Regions from separate parts of the Streptomyces sp. NPDC001903 genome, predicted to be linked through region 2. Evidence: riboswitches for the same ligand, from Rfam matches in the RefSeq annotation. Region 2 holds a riboswitch; each other region holds the start of a gene.
The links. A riboswitch is a leader RNA that binds a small molecule or an ion and turns the genes downstream of it on or off. The one in region 2 is predicted to bind cyclic di-AMP.
Positions count from the first base shown of each region.

Region 1: linked by a shared signal. The riboswitch ahead of ACFYZS_RS18510 (M23 family metallopeptidase) and the one ahead of ACFYZS_RS20290 (peptidoglycan DD-metalloendopeptidase family protein) in region 2 are both predicted to bind cyclic di-AMP.
Region 3: linked by a shared signal. The riboswitch ahead of ACFYZS_RS29230 (transglycosylase family protein) and the one ahead of ACFYZS_RS20290 (peptidoglycan DD-metalloendopeptidase family protein) in region 2 are both predicted to bind cyclic di-AMP.

Region 1 covers NZ_JBIASZ010000007.1:246,267-252,652, reverse strand. The annotation lists gene ACFYZS_RS18520 (M16 family metallopeptidase) at 1-234, shown strand, start outside; gene ACFYZS_RS18515 (M16 family metallopeptidase) at 255-1,622, shown strand; cyclic di-AMP (ydaO/yuaA leader) riboswitch at 1,807-1,966, shown strand; gene ACFYZS_RS18510 (M23 family metallopeptidase) at 1,979-2,773, shown strand; gene ACFYZS_RS18505 (GntR family transcriptional regulator) at 2,952-3,617, shown strand; gene ACFYZS_RS18500 (HPr family phosphocarrier protein) at 3,788-4,069, opposite strand; gene ACFYZS_RS18495 (GNAT family N-acetyltransferase) at 4,254-6,386, shown strand, end outside.
Region 2 covers NZ_JBIASZ010000008.1:283,006-289,391, reverse strand. The annotation lists gene ACFYZS_RS20295 (SGNH/GDSL hydrolase family protein) at 1-773, opposite strand, end outside; gene ACFYZS_RS20290 (peptidoglycan DD-metalloendopeptidase family protein) at 940-1,929, opposite strand; cyclic di-AMP (ydaO/yuaA leader) riboswitch at 1,934-2,142, opposite strand; gene ACFYZS_RS20285 (tyrosine-protein phosphatase) at 2,421-3,239, shown strand; gene ACFYZS_RS20280 (aspartate aminotransferase family protein) at 3,267-4,649, opposite strand; gene hpnH (adenosyl-hopene transferase HpnH) at 4,646-5,674, opposite strand; gene ACFYZS_RS20270 (1-hydroxy-2-methyl-2-butenyl 4-diphosphate reductase) at 5,680-6,357, opposite strand; gene shc (squalene--hopene cyclase) at 6,357-6,386, opposite strand, start outside.
Region 3 covers NZ_JBIASZ010000015.1:134,846-141,231, forward strand. The annotation lists gene ACFYZS_RS29215 (globin domain-containing protein) at 1-1,114, opposite strand, end outside; gene ACFYZS_RS29220 (cytochrome P450) at 1,236-2,510, shown strand; gene ACFYZS_RS29225 (transglycosylase family protein) at 2,613-3,650, shown strand; cyclic di-AMP (ydaO/yuaA leader) riboswitch at 3,933-4,103, shown strand; gene ACFYZS_RS29230 (transglycosylase family protein) at 4,106-4,801, shown strand; gene eno (phosphopyruvate hydratase) at 5,068-6,354, shown strand.

The sequences.
Region 1 (6,386 bases), on a different contig from region 2:
AGCACGGTGGCCGGGCGCGCCGACGAACTGTGCCGCTTCGCGGTGCTGTTCGGCGACCCGCAGCTGGCGCTCAGCGCGGTCGGGCGCGTCCTCGACATCACCGCCGAGGAGGTGCAGGTCGTGGCCGCGGCCCGACTGCGCCCCGACAACCGCGCGGTGCTGGTGTACGAGCCGCTCCCGGCAGAAGCCGGCGAGAACGGTGAGAGCGACGAGAACGAAGGGGCGGAGCAGTGAGCGACACCGCAGCCGTCACGATGACCTTCCACCCGCGGCCCCAGGCGGGCGAGGCCCGGCCGTGGGCCTTCCCGGCCCCCGAGCGCGGCTCGCTGCCCAACGGCCTGACCGTGCTGCGCTGCCACCGGCCCGGGCAGCAGGTCGTCGCCGTCGAGGTCAACCTCGCCGCCCCGCTGGACGCCGAGCCCCAGGGGCTGGACGGCGTGGCGACCATCATGGCCCGCGCGCTGTCCGAGGGCACCGACAAGCACTCCGCCGAGGAGTTCGCGGCGGAGCTGGAGCGCTGCGGCGCCACGCTCGACGCGCACGCGGACCACCCGGGCCTGCGGGTCTCCCTGGAGGTCCCGGCCTCCCGCCTGCACAAGGCGCTCGGCCTGGTCGCCGAGGCGCTGCGCGCGCCGGCCTTCGCCGACAGCGAGGTCGACCGCCTGGTGCGCAACCGGCTCGACGAGATCCCGCACGAGCTGGCCAACCCGCAGCGCCGGGCCGCCAAGGAGCTCTCCCGGCAGCTCTTCCCGCCGACCCTGCGGATGTCCCGGCCGCGCCAGGGCACCGAGGAGACGGTCGCCCGGATCGACTCCGCGGCCGTACGCGCCTTCTACGAGGCCCACGTACGCCCCGCCACCGCCACCGCGGTGGTCGTCGGCGACCTGACCGGCATCGACCTGGACGCGGTCCTCGCGGACACCCTGGGCGCCTGGACCGGCGACTTCGCCGAGCCGCTCCCGGTCCCGCCGGTCACCGCCGACGACACCGGCCGCGTGGTCATCGTGGACCGGCCCGGCGCGGTCCAGACGCAGCTGCTCATCGGCCGGATCGGGCCGGACCGGCACGAGCGGGTCTGGGCGGCGCAGGTGCTCGGCACGTACTGCCTGGGCGGCACGCTCACCTCGCGCCTGGACAAGGTGCTGCGCGAGGAGAAGGGCTACACGTACGGCGTGCGCGCCTTCGGCCAGGTGCTGCGCTCCACGGCTGACGGCAAGGGCGCCTCGATGCTCGCCATCAGCGGCTCGGTGGACACCCCCAACACCGGCCCGGCGCTCGACGACCTCTGGAAGGTGCTGCGCACCCTCGCGGAGGGCGGCCTGACCGACGCCGAACGGGACGTGGCGGTGCAGAACTTGGTGGGCGTGGCCCCGCTGAAGTTCGAGACGGCCGCAGCCGTCGCCGGGACGCTCGCCGACCAGGTCGAGCAGGAGCTCCCGGACGACTACCAGGCGCAGTTGTACGCGCAGCTGGCCCAAACGGGCACGGTGGAGGCGACGTCGGCCGTCCTGGCCGCCTTCCCGGTGGACCGCCTGGTCACGGTCCTGGTGGGCGACGCCGCGCAGATCGAGGAGCCGGTTCGGGCGCTCGGGATCGGTGAGGTCACCGTCGTCACCAACTGACGGACGTTCCAAGGGGCTCCGGCGGCTTGTCCGTCGGGGCCCCTTTTGTCCGTTTCGTGGAGAGGTTGCTTGTATGGGGTGTGGCGTATGCAACAAAAACGCGTGTCTGTTTGGCGATTGACTGATGATCCGCCTAGCGTCGGCCGTGCTGTCCGTCAGTTGTACGCGCCGCATCCGCGGCACCGGGCAGCGATCGCCGAGTCCCCGTCAGGCGCGAGCCTGGGGAGCCGGGGACCCACATGTGTCCCTGGGGTGAATCGGACCGCCTCGTCAGAGGGGGCCCGTAGGAGACCTTCCTGCTCCGAACCCGTCAGCTAACCCGGTAGGCGAGAAGGAAGGAAAGGATCAGCCCCTTCATGGCGTTTGGCAGTCGTGCCGCCGGTAAGCACCGTGGTTCCAGTCGTCTGAGCCGCAAGACCGCCGGTTACGCCGGCATAGCCGCCCTCGCCACCACCGGTGTCGTCGGCTCCCTCGCAGGCCCGGCGTTCGCCGCGTCGGACAAGGCCCCCTCCATGGAGGACACCGGCCTGAACGCCGTCGTGACGGCCGAGGACCTCCCGGGGCAGATCGAGGCCCAGGCCGATGCCCAGGAGCACGCGGCCGAGGCCGCGGCCCTCAAGGCGAAGGCAGAGGCCGACGCCAAGGCGCGCGCCGCCGAGGCCCGGCAGAAGGCCGAGGAGAAGGCGAAGGCCGAGCGCGAGGCCGCCGAGCGCGCCGCCCGCGAGGAGGAGCGCAAGCGCCTCAACACCTTCGTCGCCCCCGTCGACGAGTCCTACGTCAGCACCCAGTGGCACGCGGGCGGCGGCATGTGGTCCTCCGGCAGCCACACCGGCATCGACTTCCACGCGGCCTCCGGCACCACGGTGCACGCGGTCGGCATCGGCACCGTGGTCGAGGCCGGCTGGGGCGGCGCGTACGGCAACAACGTCGTCATCAAGCACGCCGACGGCACGTACACGCAGTACGGCCACATGTCCTCGCTGAGCGTCTCCGTCGGCGACCAGGTCACCGCCGGCCAGCAGATCGGCCTGTCGGGCTCCACCGGCAACTCCAGCGGCCCGCACCTGCACTTCGAGGCCCGCACCGGCGCCCAGTACGGCTCGGACATCGACCCGGTCGCGTACCTGCGCCAGCACGGCGTCAACGTCTGACCCGCAGCACTCCACCGAAGGCCCCGGCTCCCCGAGCCGGGGCCTTCGTCTTGGCTGTAAACATCTGCTATTCCCGCCCGCACTCGGAATTTAACGCGCAGTGCAATAGAGTCCCCGTACGATCGCGATACGGTCGCGGCAATGGCGTCGGCAGTCGGAAATAGGCGGAGGTCCGGACTTGCGTATTCCTGCGCACGCGGTATGCACGGCAATCCGCGACGACATCGTCTCCGGGGTCTTCGAGCCGGGCGCCCGGCTGACCGAGGAACTGCTGGCCCGCCGGTACGGGGTCTCCCGCGTCCCCGTCCGCGAGGCGCTGCGGACCCTGGAGTCGGAGGGCTTCGTCACCACCCGGCGGCACGCGGGCGCCTGCGTCGCCGAGCCCACCGAGCAGGAGGCGGCCGACCTCCTGGAGTTGCGGCTGCTGCTGGAGCCGCTGGCGGCCGCCCGCGCGGCCCGGCGGCGCACCGAGGGCCACCTCAAGGTGCTGCGCGGGCTGGTCAGGCTGGGCCAGGAGCGGGCCAGGCGGGGCCAGGGGGAGGATCTGCGGTCCCTGGGCGGCTGGTTCCACGAGACCCTCGCCCAGGCCTCCGGCAGCCCCGGGCTGATCGCGCTGCTCACGCAGATGCGGCACAAGGTCGCCTGGATGTACACCGTGGAGGCGCCGGCCCGGCCCGTGGACTCGTGGGCGGAGCACGGCGCGATCGTGGACGCGGTCGCGCGCGGGGACGCCGAGCGGGCCCGGGCGCTGACGGCGTTGCACGCGGACCGGGCGGCCGGGGCGCACCGGCTGCGGGTGAGGACTTCGCAACATGCCGTAAACATGGCGAGCGGCCCGCATTAACAAAAGGCGCGTATTAAGGAGTGAGGGCTTCGGTTGAATTCGCGGCGCATATCTTCTCGCCCTGCGCGCGTGCGATGAATTCCCGAAAGCGGCGGAACGAGGAAGCCGCGGCCACCGGAATACCGGTGGTGGCCGCGGCTTCTTCGTGTGCCCGGGGTGAACCCGAAGGGTCAGACGGTCTCGGGGAGCTCCTCGAGGCCCTCGGCGACCAGCTTCGCGAGGCGGTCCAGCGCCGCCTCGGCGCCCTCGGCGTCGGACGCGAGGATGATCTCCTCGCCGCCCTGCGCGCCCAGGCCCAGCACCGCGAGCATGGACGCGGCGTTGACGGGGTTCCCGTCGGCCTTCGCGATGGTCACCGGGACGCCGGAAGCGGTCGTCGCGCGGACGAAGATCGAGGCGGGACGAGCGTGCAGGCCCTCGGCCCAGCCGACGTTGACGCGGCGCTCTGCCATGGTGATGCCCTTCAGGTTCTTACGGTTGTCTAGACCAGTCTCTCACGGCGCCCCTCATGCTCCGACCGACCTTCGGCCCGGATCCACCGCCGTTCGACCCACCCCAGCTTGCACTGGTTTGCCCATGCCTGCCTCGTGCGCCGCGCAGGAGCTATTCGGCCAGTCCTGGCCTTAAGATCGCCGCATGACCACCGCGTCGGACCCCTCGTACCCGGCCCACTGGGAAGCGGACGTCGTCCTGCGCGACGGCGGCACCGCCCGGATCAGGCCGATCACCACGGAGGACGCGGGCCGGCTGGTCAGCTTCTACGAGCAGGTCTCCGACGAGTCGAAGTACTACCGCTTCTTCGCGCCCTACCCCCGGCTCTCCGCCCGCGACGTGCACCGCTTCACCCACCACGACTACGTGGACCGGGTCGGCCTCGCGGCGACCATCGGCGAGGAGTTCATCGGCACCGTCCGCTACGACCGGATCGGCCCCGACGGTCGGCCCGCCTCCGCCCCCGCCGACGAGGCCGAGGTCGCCTTCCTCGTCCAGGACGCCCACCAGGGCCGCGGGGTCGCCTCCGCTCTCCTCGAACACATCGGCGCGGTCGCCCGCGAGCGGGGCATCCGCCGCTTCGCGGCCGAGGTGCTGCCCGCCAACAACAAGATGATCAAGGTGTTCAAGGACGCCGGGTACGAGCAGAAGCGCAGCTTCGAGGAAGGCTCCGTCCACCTCACCCTCGACCTCGAACCCACCGCCGAGTCCCTGGCCGTCCAGCGCGCCCGCGAGCAGCGCGCCGAGGCCCGCTCCGTGCAGCGGCTGCTGACCCCCCGCTCCGTGGCCGTCATCGGGGTCAGCCGCTCCGGCGGGGGCGTCGGCGCGGCGGCCCTGCGCAACCTGCGCGACAGCGGCTTCCGCGGCCACCTCTACGCCGTGAACGAGGCCGCCGCCACCGATCTGCTGGACGGCGTACGGGCCTACCGCGCACTCGGCGCCATCGACGCCCCCGTCGACCTCGCGGTGATCGCGGTCCCCGCCGAGCGCGTCCCCGAGGCCGTGGCCGCCTGCGGCGAACACGGGGTGCAGGGGCTCGTGGTGCTGTCCGCCGGGTACGGGGAGAGCGGCGCGGCGGGGCTCGACCGGCAGCGCGAACTGGTGCGCCAGGTGCGCTCGTACGGGATGCGGCTGATCGGGCCGAACGCCTACGGCGTGATCAACACCGCCCCCGAGGTCGGGCTCAACGCCTCCCTGACCCCGGCGCCCGCGCCGATCCGCGGCCGCATCGGGCTGTTCACCCAGTCCGGGGCGATCGGCATCTCGCTGCTCTCCGCCCTGCTGCGGCGGGGCGAGGGGCTCTCGTCCTTCGTCTCGGCGGGCAACCGGGCGGACGTCTCCGGCAACGACATCCTCCAGTACTGGTACGAGGACGAGGCCACCGACGTCGCGCTCATGTACCTCGAAACCCTCGGCAACCCCCGGAAGTTCACCCGGCTCGCGCGGCGGACGGCGGCCGTGAAGCCGGTGGTCGTCGCGCGGGGCGGCCGCCACACCCCGGCGGGGCACGTGGTCCCCGGGACCAGGCTGCCGGACGCCACCGTCTCCGCGCTGCTGCGCCAGGCCGGGGTGATCCGGGTCGACACGGTGACGGAGCTGGTGGACGTCGGGCTGCTGCTGGCCTCGCAGCCGCTGCCCGCCGGACCGCGCGTGGCGATCCTCGGGAACTCCGAGTCGCTCGGCGTCCTCACGTACGACGCCTGCCTCGCGCAGCGGCTGCGGCCCGGGGCCCCGCAGGACCTGACGACGGCGGCGACGCCGGAGGACTTCCGGGCGGCGCTGCGCGCGGCCCTGGCCTCCGCCGAGAACGACGCCGTGATCGTCACCGTGATCCCCTGGGTGAACGAACAGGACCCGCAGGACGACCTGGCCGACGCCCTGCGGGACGCGGTGGCCGCGTACCCCGGCAAGCCGGTGGCGGTGGTCCACGTGGAACTGGCCGAGCTCGTCGACGCCCTGTCCCCGGCCGGGGACGGCGCGGCGGCGCCGACGGGGGTGGCGCCCCGGCGCCCCCGCCCCACGGACGAGGACGAGGCCGGGTACGCCCGACCGGACGTGCGGATTCCGGCGTATCCCGCCGCCGAGCGGGCCGTACGGGCCGTCGCGGAGGCCGTCCGGTACGGCCAGTGGCGGCGGGCGAACGCCGAAGCCGGCCAGGTCCCCGAGTACGAGGACATCGACGAGGCCGGCGCCGCCGCCAGGCTCGCCGCGCTCCTGGCCGACGTGGGCGACGGCGTGCTCACCCTCACCGAACCCGACGCGGCCGCGCTGCTCGCC
Region 2 (6,386 bases):
AGGTCCGGCCGCTTCGCCTCGACGTGGTCCCCGGAGGACTCCCCGCGCAGCCGGCGCCCGATCCACGGCACCAGGTACTCCCGCGCCCACTGGATGTTGTCCCGGGTCACGTCCACCGAGCCGCGCGGCTGCTGCGGCGGCCACGGCTGGTCGGGGTCGGCCGGCACCTCCAGCCCCAGCACCTGGGCGGCGCGCAGCGCGACCCGGGTGTGCCCCTCGGGCGAGAGGTGCAGCCGGTCGTCGTCCCAAGCCCGCCGGTCCTGCACGGACTTCAGGGACCAGAGGTCGAGCACCGGGCAGTCGTAGCGGTCGGCGATGGCGCGCACGTGCGCGCTGTACGTCGCCACCTTGCCCCGCAGGTGCTTGAGGACCGGAACGCCGCGGGTGTCGAAGCCCGTGGTGATCATGACCCGGCCGACGGCTCCGGTGAGGTCGGCGACCGCCGCCTCGAAGCGCTCCGCCACGGCGTCCGGGTCGCTGCCGGGCCGGATGATGTCGTTTCCGCCCGCGCAGAAGCTCACCAGGTCCGGTGCGAGCTCCTTGGCCCGGGGGACCTGTTCCGCCACGATCTGGTCGAGGAGGCGCCCCCGCACGGCCAGGTTCGCGTACCTGAATTCGTTTTCCTCGCGCTGATCGGCCAGGAGTACGGCCAGCCGGTCCGCCCAGCCGAGAAAGGTCTCCCCGGGCCCCGGGTCCCCCACACCCTCGGTGAAGCTGTCCCCGATCGCCGCGTACGAGCCGATGGTCTTGAGTGTCGTCTTCGTCGCTGCCACGAGAACACATCCTTCACCCCGGCACGTGACCTACGCCACCGTAGGCAGGGGTTGACGGACCGTGATCTATACCACCCGGTCGGTACGGAATAACAGCGCGTGAGGCCGGGACCCCCCTCGGGTCCCGGCCCCACGTGTCCGGCTGCCTCTCCGACGGCGGGAGCCGTCAGATGCTCACGCCCTTCGAGCGGAGGTAGGCCAGCGGGTCGATGTCCGAGCCGTAGGACGGCCCGGTGCGGATCTCGAAGTGCAGGTGCGGGCCGGTGGAGTTGCCGGTGGAGCCGGAGAGGCCGATGGTCTGGCCGCCGGCGACGCTCTGGCCGACCGAGACGGAGAGCTGGGACAGGTGGCCGTACTGGGAGTACTTGCCGTCGGCGTGCCGGATGACGACCTCGTTGCCGTACGCGCCGCCCCAGCCGGCGGAGACCACGGTGCCCGCGCCGACGGCGCGGACGGTGGTGCCGGAGCTCGCGATGAAGTCGACACCGGTGTGGTAGCCGCTGGACCACATGGCGCCGGGGGTCTTGTACTGGGTGGAGATCCCGCCGCCGCCGACGGGGGCGACGAAGCCGGCGGCGCTGACCGCACCGGCCGCGGGCTTGGCGGCGGCCTTCTTGGCGGGCGCGGCGGCGGGGGCCTGGGCCGGGGCGGCGTCCGCGGAGTCCTTGGCCTGCGAGGCCGAGCCCGAAGCCGCACCCGAGGCCGAGGACTTCTTCGCCGGGGCCGGGGCCGCCTCCTTGGCCGGAGCGGGAGCCGCCCCGCCCTTCGCGGCGAGGGTCAGCTTCAGCCCGGGGTGGATCAGCGAGGGGTCGGCGCCGACGGCCTCGCGGTTGTCGGCGTACAGCTGCTGCCAGCCGCCCGAGAGGTGGCGCTCCTGGGCGATCTTGGAGAGGTAGTCGCCCGGCACGACGGTGTAGACGGCCGACGTGGCCGGCGAGCCCTGCTCGGCGGCGGCGGGCGCGGCCTGGAGCGCCGCCGGAAGCTGCGGGGCCTGCACGGGAGCCGCGGCGGGTGCGGCGGCCGGGGCGCCGGCCGCCTGGGCGCCGGCGGCACCCAGCAGCGGCAGCGCGAGGGCCGCGCCACCGGTGCCCGCGACGGCGAAGCCGCGCGCCACGGAACGGGACTTGGGACGTCGGTGCTTACCCTTTGCAGGCATGGCGAATTCCTCTCCGTCGCCTGCGAGGTGAGCTGTCGGGTTCGGACTGGAGATGTCCGGCCGCACATGAACAGAGCATGAACGGCTTCACCCCGAGCTGCTCCGATGCGAATGATCGGGAACAGCGGCCTACCTGGTTCCCCCGCTCCTGCCGCGCGCGTGAATAGTCGGGTGCGGTTTCCGGACGGCGGCAGGATTCGGCGGTCCATCCGGATCGATCGTGAAGGTAATCGAGTTGAGCCACACCGAACAAGCCACGAATTTCCTGACGGATTCACAGGAGCGGGAATCCACCGGAATTCCGGTCACCCTGCGTCCATTCCCGGGTGCCAACAACCCCTCCGGCCGGGCCATTCGACTTTGACGATCAGGCACTCACGGTCACCGTATGATCTGGCTCACGGGGCCGCGCCCGATCTCGCCTCCGGTGATGGCAAGTTGGCCCCAAGTAGTGTAATTCGGACACACCATGACGATGCGGAGGAGTTCCCGTGACCCAGCAGATACCCCGGCCCCCGCGGACGGAGCCCGTACCGGAGCCCGAGCTCGCCGGAGTGCGCAACTTCCGTGACGTGGGCGGCCTCCCGACCGCCGACGGGCGCAGGGTCAAGCCGGGAAAACTGTTCCGTAGCGGACATCTGGCACATGCCACCGAAACCGATGCAGAATTCCTCGCATCGCTCGGCCTGCACACCGTCTTCGACTTCCGCAACGGCGCCGACCACGCTTTGGAGGGGCTCGACGTCGAGCTCCCCGGCGTACGGAACGTCAACATCCCGCTGTCGGATCCGGCCGACGGCAAGGAATTCTGGAAGATGGTCCGCGACGGTGACGTCGAACAGCTCCGCGGGCTCCTCGGCGACGGAAAGGCCGCCGCCCGGATGGCCAACTCCTACCGCGCGATGATCGAGAACCGCACCGCCGAGCACAGCCGGGTCCTGCACGCCCTCGCGCAGGACAGCGTTCCGGCGCTCATGCACTGCGCGGCCGGCAAGGACCGGGCCGGCCTGTCGATCGCCGTCACCCTGCTCGCGCTGGGCGTCGAGCGCGAGGCGATCGTGGCGGACTACCTGGAGTCCAACGCCCCGCACCGCCGCTACCGCGTGCGCCGCGGCAGCGACGTGCCCGAGGCCCGCTCCGCCGAGGTGATGGAGCTGCTCGCGCCGCTCTTCGACGCCCGCGCCGAGTACCTGACGACCGCCTTCGACGCCATCGACGGACACTGGGGCGGGCTCGAGCGGTACCTCGCCGAAGGCCTCGGACTCGCGCCCGAGACCCTCGACCGGCTGCGGGACCGGCTGCTCGACTGAGCCGGCCCCGCGAGGTGGAGCAGGCCGTCAGCCGCCGCCGACGGCCTGCTTCACCAATGTCCTGCCGAAGTCCCACATCAGGGCGCCGCCGCCGTGCGCCTCGTCCATGACCTCGCGGAAGGCCCCGACGAAGCGGTCGACGTCCCCCTCGTCCACGATCAGCGGCGGGATGAGCTTGATGACCTCCAGGTGGTCGCCCGAGACCTGCGTCAGGATCCGGTGCTTCTGCAGCAGCGGCACCACGACCATCTGCGCGAAGAGCCCCTTGCGGGCCGCCTGGAGCATGGCCCACCGGCTGCGCAGCCCGAGCGAGGACGGCCGCCCGAACTCGATGCCGATCATCAGGCCGCGCCCCCGCACCTCGTGGAGGAGCTCGTACTCGTCCACGAGCGCCGCGAGCCGCCCGCGCAGCAGGTCGCCCGTCGCGCGCGCGTTCGCGACCACCGACTCGTCCTCCATGACGGAGAGCACCGCCAGTCCGGCCGCCATCGCCTGCGCGTTGGAGCCGAAGCTGGCGGAGTGCACGAGCACCCGGTCCATGGACGAGTAGACCTTCTTGAAGATCCAGTCCTTGCCCAGGGTCGCGCCCACCGGCACGTAGCCGCCCGAAAGGGCCTTGGCCACGCACACCAGGTCCGGCTCCACGCCCGGCTCGTGCTGGTACGCGTAGAAATCGCCGGTCCGGCCGAGGCCCGTCTGCACCTCGTCCGCGATCAGCAGCGCCTTGTGCCGGTGCAGCAGCTCCTGCGCCGCGCGCAGGAATCCGGGCGGGGCCGCGAGCACGCCCTTGCCCTGGATCGGCTCGACGACGAAGGCGGCGACGTCGCCGCGCTTCAGCTCCCGCTCCAGGGCGGCCAGGTCCCCGAGGGCGATCTTCGTATCGGGCAGCAGCGGCGCGAAGCCGTCCCGGAAGCCGCCCTCCCCGTTGACCGACAGCGAGCCCGTGGTCAGCCCGTGGAAGGCGTGGTCGCAGTAGAGGACCCTCGTCCGCCCCGTGGCGTAGCGGGCGAACTTCAGGGCCGTCTCCACCGCCTCGGTGCCGCTGTTGCCGAAGAAGACGCGGTCCAGGTGCGGGCTGTACGAGAGCAGCTTCTCCGCCAGCAGCCCGGGCAGCGGCTGGCAGTCGAAGCGGGTCAGGTCGGCGAGCTGCGCGTCCAGGACGTCGTGCAGCGCCCGGCGGACGACCGGGTGGTGCCGACCCAGGCCCATGACCCCGAACCCGGCCAGCATGTCCAGGTAGTCGTTGCCCTCGGCGTCCCAGAAGTGCGCACCCTCGGCCCGTACGTAGACCTTGTCGAAGCCGATCGTGTGCAGCATGCGGGGCAGCTGGTGGTTGAGGTGGCGCGCGTGGAGCTCGTACCGTTCCCCGCCCCGCTCGTCGAGCAGGGCGCGGAGGTCGAAGCCGGTCACTGCTTCTCCCGGTTCCCCGAGACCGTCTCGCGGGCGGCGCGCAGGGATTCCTTGAGGGAGCCCATGGTGGCGAGGACGGCGGTGGGCTCGTAGCCGCAGTGCGCCATGCAATTCGCGCAGCGCGGGTCCTTCCCGCGGCCGTACTTGCTCCAGTCGGTCTCCTCGATCAGCTCCCGGTACGTCGCCACGTAGCCGTCGCTCATCAGATAGCAGGGGCGCTGCCAGCCGAAGAGGCAGTAATTCGGAATGGCCCAGGCGGTGCAGGGGAAATCCGCCTTGCCTTCCAGGAAGTCGAGGAACAGCGGGGAGTGGTTGAGCCGCCAGCGCCGCCGGTTTCCGCCCGCGAAGGCCTTCTTGAAGAGTTCGCGGGTCTGCTCGACGCCCAGGAAGTGTTCCTGGTCGGGGGCCTTTTCGTAGGCGTAGGCGGGCGAGATCATCATTTCGTCGACCTTGAGGTCGTCATTGAGGTAGTTGAGCACCTCGATGATCGTCTGCGGGGTGTCGGTGTTGAAGAAGGTGGAGTTGGTGGTGACCCGGAACCCCCGCCTCTTCGCCTCCTTGATGGCGGCGACCGCCTCGTCGAAGACGCCTTCCTTGGCCACGGACTCGTCGTGGCGTTCGCGCAGCCCGTCGATGTGCACCGCGAAGGCGAAGTACGGGGACGGGGTGAACTTCTCGATCTTCTTGCGCAGCAGCATCGCGTTGGTGCACAGGAACACGTACTTCCGCTTGGCCACCAACTGCCGAACGATCTCGTCGATCTGCGGGTGCATCAGGGGCTCGCCGCCCGCGATGGACACCATCGGCGCGCCGGACTCCAGGACGGCGCCGACCGCCTGGGCCACCGGCATGCGCTGCTTGAGCACGCCCGCCGGGTGCTGGATCTTCCCGCACCCCTCGCAAGCCAGATTGCAGGCGTAGAGCGGTTCCAGCTCGACGATCAGCGGGAACTTCTCACGCTTGCGGAGCTTCTGTTCGAGAAGATACGTCCCGACCCTGATGGACTGTCGCAGCGGCATGGCCATCTGGCTCACCTCCTGGGGAGCAGCAAAGAACGGTGCCAGTCATAAAACGCGGGCAGTACGGCACGCAATACGCGGAAGGCCGATATTCCACCGCGGAACGTGCCGATGCGGACGAGCTCATGCTCCGGAGCGTCCACGATCACCCGGACGGCCGCAACCGGACGGTTCCAGCCATCGGCGGCGGCCCCCACGGCCGTCCACAGGGTGGCCGCGGACTCCATGTCGACCGCGATGGCGCCGGTGGCGCGCAGCTGGGCGCGCTCCTGGCCGCGGACGACGTGGTCGGATCCGGTCAGTGCGCCGGTGTGCACGGTCCGGCCCGGAGCGGCCCGGGCCAGCGCCTCGGCGAGCAGGGCGGTGCCCTCGCACGCGACGGTGCCCCGGGGATCCCGGGTCTCCTCGGCGACGACGAGGTCGCCGGGGCTCATGCCCGGGACCAGCCCGGCGCAGAACCCGGTGGCCAGGACCGGGGCCCGGCCCATCCCCGGCGCGGCGAGGGCCCGGCCGACGGCCCGCTCGGCGGCGCGCGGGCCCATGCCCGTACGCAGGACCGCCCAGCCGGGTTCGGGGCGGGCGGCCCCGCGGCCGCCGCCGCTGCGCAGGGCGGCCTGTTCGATGCGCAGCGCGCAGGCGACCAGCAGCGGGGCGGGCGGTCCGGGGCCCTCGGCCCCGGCGGCGGCCATCAGGCCTCCCCGGGCGCGAAGGGTTCACC
Region 3 (6,386 bases), on a different contig from region 2:
CGTGGCCGGTGCCCGCGGCGGGCAGCGAATCGTGGAAGATCCTGCCCGGCAGGGCGCCCAGCTCCGTCAGCACGTGCACGGTCTGCTCGACGAACGGCGGCGGCCCGCTGAGATAGACGTCCTGCTCCGGCCACATGGCCCGGTGGCCCAGCGCGGTCGCGAGCCGCCCGGTGGCCTGGTCCCGGTGCTGCCCGGGGGCGGGCGTGATGTAGGTGACGCCGAGCCAGCCGCAGGCGGCGGCGTGCGCGTCGATCAGCGGCCGGTCGTACAGGTGCGCGGCGTCCCGGGCGACGACGAAGAGCCGTACGTCCCGGTCGGGGGGCTGCCCGGTGAGCTCCTCCACCATGGCCCGGATCGGCGCCCAGCCGGTGCCGGCCGCGATGAGGCTGACGGGCCGGTCGGCGCGGCGCAGCGTCAGCTGCCCGCCGGCCGCGCCGAGCCGCAGCACCTCGCCGGGCCTGGCCTCGCGGACCAGGGCGGTGCTGAGCCGGCCGGACTCGATGCGGCTGACGTGCAGGTCCAGGGTGCCGTCCGGGCGCGGGGCGTTCCCGATGGAGTACGTGCGCCAGGTCCTCGGGACCCGTTCGCTGCTCACGCTCGCGTACTGGCCGGGGAGATGGGGGAAGGGGGCGTCGGGGCGGAGGGTCAGCACCGCCACGTCCTGTCCGTACTGGAGGTGGCGCACGATCTCGGCGTCCCACCAGGGCGGGTCCTCGCTCGCGGCGGCCCCGGCCATCATGGCGTCGGCGATCACCTGGTACGCCTCGGACCAGGCCTTCTCCACCGTCGGGGTCCAGGCCTCGCCGCAGGTCCGGGCGAGCGCGGCGAGCAGGCTGGCGCCGAGGGCCGCGTAGTGCTCGGGGCCGGCGAGGAACTTGCGGTGGTCGCGGCCGAGGTCGTGGAGATAGGGGAGCAGGCTCTCGTCGCCGAGGCGGGCGACCACGTGGGTCAGCGCGGCGAAGAGCCGGTCGCGCTGGCGTTCCATGTCCTCGGCGGAGGCCGGGAAGAGCTCGCGGATCCCGGGGTTGTGCCAGAAGAGGTGGGAGTAGAAGTACTTGACCGCGTGCTCGGCCCTTCTCTCCACGACCGCGAAGCTGCTCTTCAAGATCCTCACATCCACAAAACCGAAAGTAGGAACGCCGGGGATCGCGAGGTCAAGCGATGGCGGATCTGCGGACAGCCGCGGCGAACCACCCATATGGGATGGCGGCGGGGGCGCGGGATACGGTCAGCGGGTGCATGAGCCGACCTCCGCAGCCCCCGAAGACAGCACTCCTCCCCAGGGCCCGACCCTGTTCGACTGGGAGTTCGCGACCGATCCGTACCCGGCGTACGCCTGGCTGCGCGAGCACTCCCCGGTGCACCGCACCAAGCTGCCGAGCGGGGTGGAGGCCTGGCTGGTCACCCGGTACGCGGACGCCCGCCAGGCCCTCGCCGACCAGCGCCTGAGCAAGAATCCGGCGCACCACGCGGAGCCGGCGCACGCCAAGGGCAAGACCGGGATCCCGGGGGAGCGCAAGGCGGAGCTGATGACGCACCTGCTCAACATCGACCCGCCGGACCACACGCGGCTGCGGCGGCTGGTGTCGAAGGCGTTCACCCCGCGCAGGGTGGCCGAGTTCACCCCGCGGGTGCAGGAGCTGACCGACCACCTCATCGAGCAGTTCGCGAGCAGGGGGGAAGCGGACCTCATCCACGAGTTCGCCTTCCCCCTCCCCATCTACGCCATCTGCGAGATGCTCGGCGTACCGCGCGAGGACCAGGACGACTTCCGCGACTGGGCCGGGATGATGATCCGGCACGGCGGCGGCCCGCGCGGCGGGGTGGCCCGTTCCGTGAAGCAGATGCGGACCTATCTCGGCGAACTCATCCACCGCAAACGGGATGATCTGGGCAATGACCTGATTTCGGACCTGATCCGCGCGAGCGACCACGGGGACCACCTGACGGAGGCCGAGGCCACCGCGATGGCCTTCATCCTGCTGTTCGCCGGATTCGAGACCACGGTCAACCTCATCGGCAACGGCGTCCACTCCCTCTTCATGAACCCCGATCAGCGCACCCGCCTCCAGGACTCCCTCGCCGCCGGGGAGAGCGGCCTGCTGGAGACCGGCATCGAGGAGCTGCTGCGCTACGACGGGCCCGTGGAGCTGGCCACCTGGCGCTTCGCCACCGAGCCGCTGACCCTCGGCGGCCAGGACGTCGCGGCCGGGGATCCGGTGCTCGTCGTCCTCGCCGCGGCCGACCGGGACCCCGAGCGGTTCGCCGATCCGGACACCCTCGACCTCTCCCGCACCGACAACCAGCACCTCGGATACGGGCACGGAATCCACTACTGCCTGGGCGCTCCGCTCGCACGACTTGAAGGACAGACGGCGCTTGCGACTTTGCTGACGCGTCTGCCGGATCTGGAACTCGCTGTTCCGCCCAACGAGCTTCGCTGGCGCGGGGGTCTGATCATGCGTGGCCTGCGCACCCTTCCCGTGAAGTTCACAGCCCGAAACCCCTGAACGCCCACTGACCGTAAGTCAGCCCCGGTCAAGAGTTGTTACTCGCATGCCAAGAACGCTAGGTTCTGCCGTTACCCAGCCGTTATGCGAAAGGTGCAGCTCATGCGTTCCGGGAACGGCCGCCACAGACGCCCCCGCCAGGTACCCGCGATAGTCGTCACCGCCGGGGTCACCGGTTCCGCGTTGGCCCTGCCGCTGCTCGCCGCCACCGGCGCGAGCGCAGCCGAGACCTCCACGTGGGACAAGGTCGCCGAGTGCGAGAGCGGCGGCTCCTGGAGCGCCAACTCCGGCAGCGGTGCCTACGGCGGACTTTCGTTCACGCAGGAGCAGTGGAACGCCTCGGGCGGCCTCGAGTTCGCCGAGCGCCCCGACCTCGCCAGCCGCTCGCAGCAGATCGCCGTCGCCGAGCGCGTGCTGGGCACGCAGGGCGCCCAGGCGTTCGGGCACTGCTCCGAGTCGGCCGGACTGACCCAGCAGGGCCCCGCGGCGACCGTGGACCCGGGCCTGCCCGGCACGCTCACCCCGATCGCTCCGAGCGCCTCGCGCCCCGACGCGTCGATCCCGGCCGGCGGCTCCGGCGCGAAGGCGCGGGACTTCGGCGCCCCGACCCCGGCCCCGGCCCCGGACTTCACGATTCCGCCGGCGCCGCTCGCACCGAACAGCGGACTGCCCGTCATGCCCGACCCGGACGCGCCGTCCACCTCGCCGACCGCGCCGGTGCTCCCGGGCACCCCCGGCACCCCGACGGCCCCGGGCACCCCGACCGCGCCCGGCGACCCGACGGCCCCGGGCACCCCGACCGCGCCCGGCAGCCCGACGGACCCCACCGCTCCGGTCGACCCGAGCGCCCCCACCGCCCCCGCGGCCCCGGGCACCCCGGGTGCCAGCACCGACCCGGCCGGCATCCCGGACACCACCGGCACCGGCAAGCACCGTGGTACGCCCGCTCTTGAGGCGCCCGCCAGATCTGATGCGGCGTCGGATCCCTCGTACACGGTCCAGGCGGGCGACAGTCTGGCCACGATCGCGTCTGCCAAGGGGGTCAAGGGCGGCTGGAACGCGCTCTACCAGGCCAACGAGCAGGTCATCGGTGATGACGCCGATCTGATCAAGCCCGGTCAAAATCTGGATCTAAGTTAGAAATAGCGGCACTTCGGGCACCCGGAAAAGGCTGAATGTCCGTTATCTGCAAGTGAGACATGTGTCTCTTCCGGTCAACTGGCGTGTCCCGCCCGGAGCCTTCCGCAAACCCCGCCCTCACCTGCGCAAACGCCCGTACGGAGGGCGCAAGTAGGGCCCGTTTCTCCCCGGTGTTCCTCGTTGAACATCGGGGAGAGACCTGTCTACCTTCTGAGTCGCCCGCCACCGCGGGCTCCTTCGACCGCATCGCCGAATCCTGCCGGCGGACGGGGGGAACAGTCGTCGCGTCAAGCGCCGAAGGCAGGAGCGGGGGAACCAAGGTAGGCGCCGGGACCGGCCGTTGAGAGACGGCCAGGAAACGGCTAGGGGTTAAGTCGTGCGCCACGTCGCACGGCCGGGCACTCATCAGCCCGAACCCGACAGCTCACCTCGCAGGCGTCGGTGAGGAGAACTCCATGCTGATTTCCGGCAAGGGCAAGCACCGCCGCGCCTCCAAGGCCGCTCGCATCGTCACGCTCGCCGGTGTCACCGGTGTCGCCGTCGCCGCCCCCCTGATGGCGGCCGGCTCCGCCTCCGCCGCCACGGCCGGCGAGTGGGACCGCGTCGCGCAGTGCGAGTCCGGCGGCAACTGGTCCATCAACACGGGCAACGGCTACTACGGCGGCCTGCAGTTCTCGTCCTCGACGTGGGCCGCGTACGGCGGCAAGGCGTACGCCGCGCAGGCCAACCAGGCCTCCAAGTCGCAGCAGATAGCCATCGCCGAGAAGGTCCTCAAGGGCCAGGGCAAGGGCGCCTGGCCGGTCTGCGGCAAGGGCCTCTCCAACTCCTCTTACACCGGTGGTGGCGCGACCGACACCCCGAAGAAGACGGAGACGAAGACCGAGACCAAGAAGACCCAGCCGAAGAAGACCGAGCCGAAGAAGGAGACCAAGCGCGAGACCCCCGCGCCGGTCACCCGCTCCGAGCGCTCCGAGGCCCCGGTCGTGAAGACCGGCAACGGCTCGTACGAGGTCAAGTCCGGCGACACCCTGGGCACCATCGCCGAGGCCAACGGCGTCAAGGGCGGCTGGGAGAAGCTCTTCGAGCTCAACAAGGACATCGTCTCGGACGCCGACCTGATCTTCCCGGGTCAGATGCTGAAGCTCAGCTGAATCCCGCAGTGACAACCCGCGGCCGCCCGTGCGGCGCCGCGGCAGCCCGACCGCCCGGCGCGTCTTCCCCTCACGCGCCGGGCGGCGGCATGTCTGCCGGCAGTCGGGAGCCCTATGTACCGGAAGGCGGGTATTCGGGCCCTTTTTCGTCCCAGGGGGCGGGCGGTCGGCTGGCCGAGTGCCCGGAGCCGGTTAGGCTCTAGTCGGCGGGGCCATCCCACGGCCCGACATGCCACCGCACACCCAGCGTCACATCCCAGAAGGAGATGCTCGTGCCGTCCATCGACGTCGTCGTAGCCCGGGAAATCCTGGACTCCCGAGGCAACCCCACGGTCGAGGTCGAGGTGGGCCTCGACGATGGCAGCACCGGCCGTGCTGCAGTTCCGTCCGGCGCCTCCACCGGTGCCTTCGAGGCCATTGAGCTCCGCGACGGTGACCCCAACCGTTACATGGGCAAGGGTGTCGAGAAGGCCGTCCTCGCGGTCATCGAGCAGATCGGCCCGGAGCTCGTCGGCTACGACGCCACCGAGCAGCGCCTGATCGACCAGGCCATGTTCGACCTGGACGCCACCGACAACAAGGGCTCGCTCGGCGCCAACGCCATCCTCGGCGTCTCCCTCGCCGTCGCGCACGCCGCGTCCGAGGCCTCGGACCTCCCGCTCTTCCGCTACCTCGGCGGCCCGAACGCGCACCTGCTGCCCGTTCCGATGATGAACATCCTCAACGGCGGGTCGCACGCCGACTCCAACGTGGACATCCAGGAGTTCATGATCGCCCCGATCGGCGCGGAGTCCTTCTCCGAGGCGCTGCGCTGGGGTGCCGAGGTCTACCACACCCTCAAGAAGGTCCTGCACACCAAGGGCCTCTCCACCGGCCTGGGCGACGAGGGCGGCTTCGCCCCGAACCTGGAGTCCAACCGCGCCGCGCTCGACCTCATCGTCGAGGCCATCAAGCAGGCCGGCTACACCCCGGGCAAGGACATCGCGCTCGCGCTCGACGTCGCCGCGTCCGAGTTCTACAAGGACGGCAAGTACGAGTTCGAGGGCCAGTCCCGCTCGGCCGCCGAGATGACCGAGTACTACGAGGAGCTCGTCTCCGCGTACCCGCTCGTGTCCATCGAGGACCCGCTGTACGAGGACGACTGGGCCGGCTGGAAGGTCATCACCGACCGCCTCGGCGCGAAGGTGCAGATCGTCGGCGACGACCTCTTCGTCACCAACCCCGAGCGCCTGGCCCGCGGCATCGAGGAGGGCTCCGCGAACGCCCTGCTCGTGAAGGTGAACCAGATCGGTTCGCTGACCGAGACCCTCGACGCCGTCGAGATGGCCCAGCGCAACGGCTTCAAGTGCATGATGTCGCACCGTTCCGGCGAGACCGAGGACGTCACCATCGCCGACCTCGCCGTCGCCGTGAACTGCGGTCAGATCAAGACCGGCGCCCCGGCCCGCTCGGACCGCGTCGCCAAGTACAACCAGCTGCTGCGCATCGAGGAGATCCTCGACGACGCCGCCGTGTACGCGGGCCGCAGCGCCTTCCCGCGCTTCAAGGGCTAATCACGGCAGCCCTCCGGGGCTGGCCTCCGTAC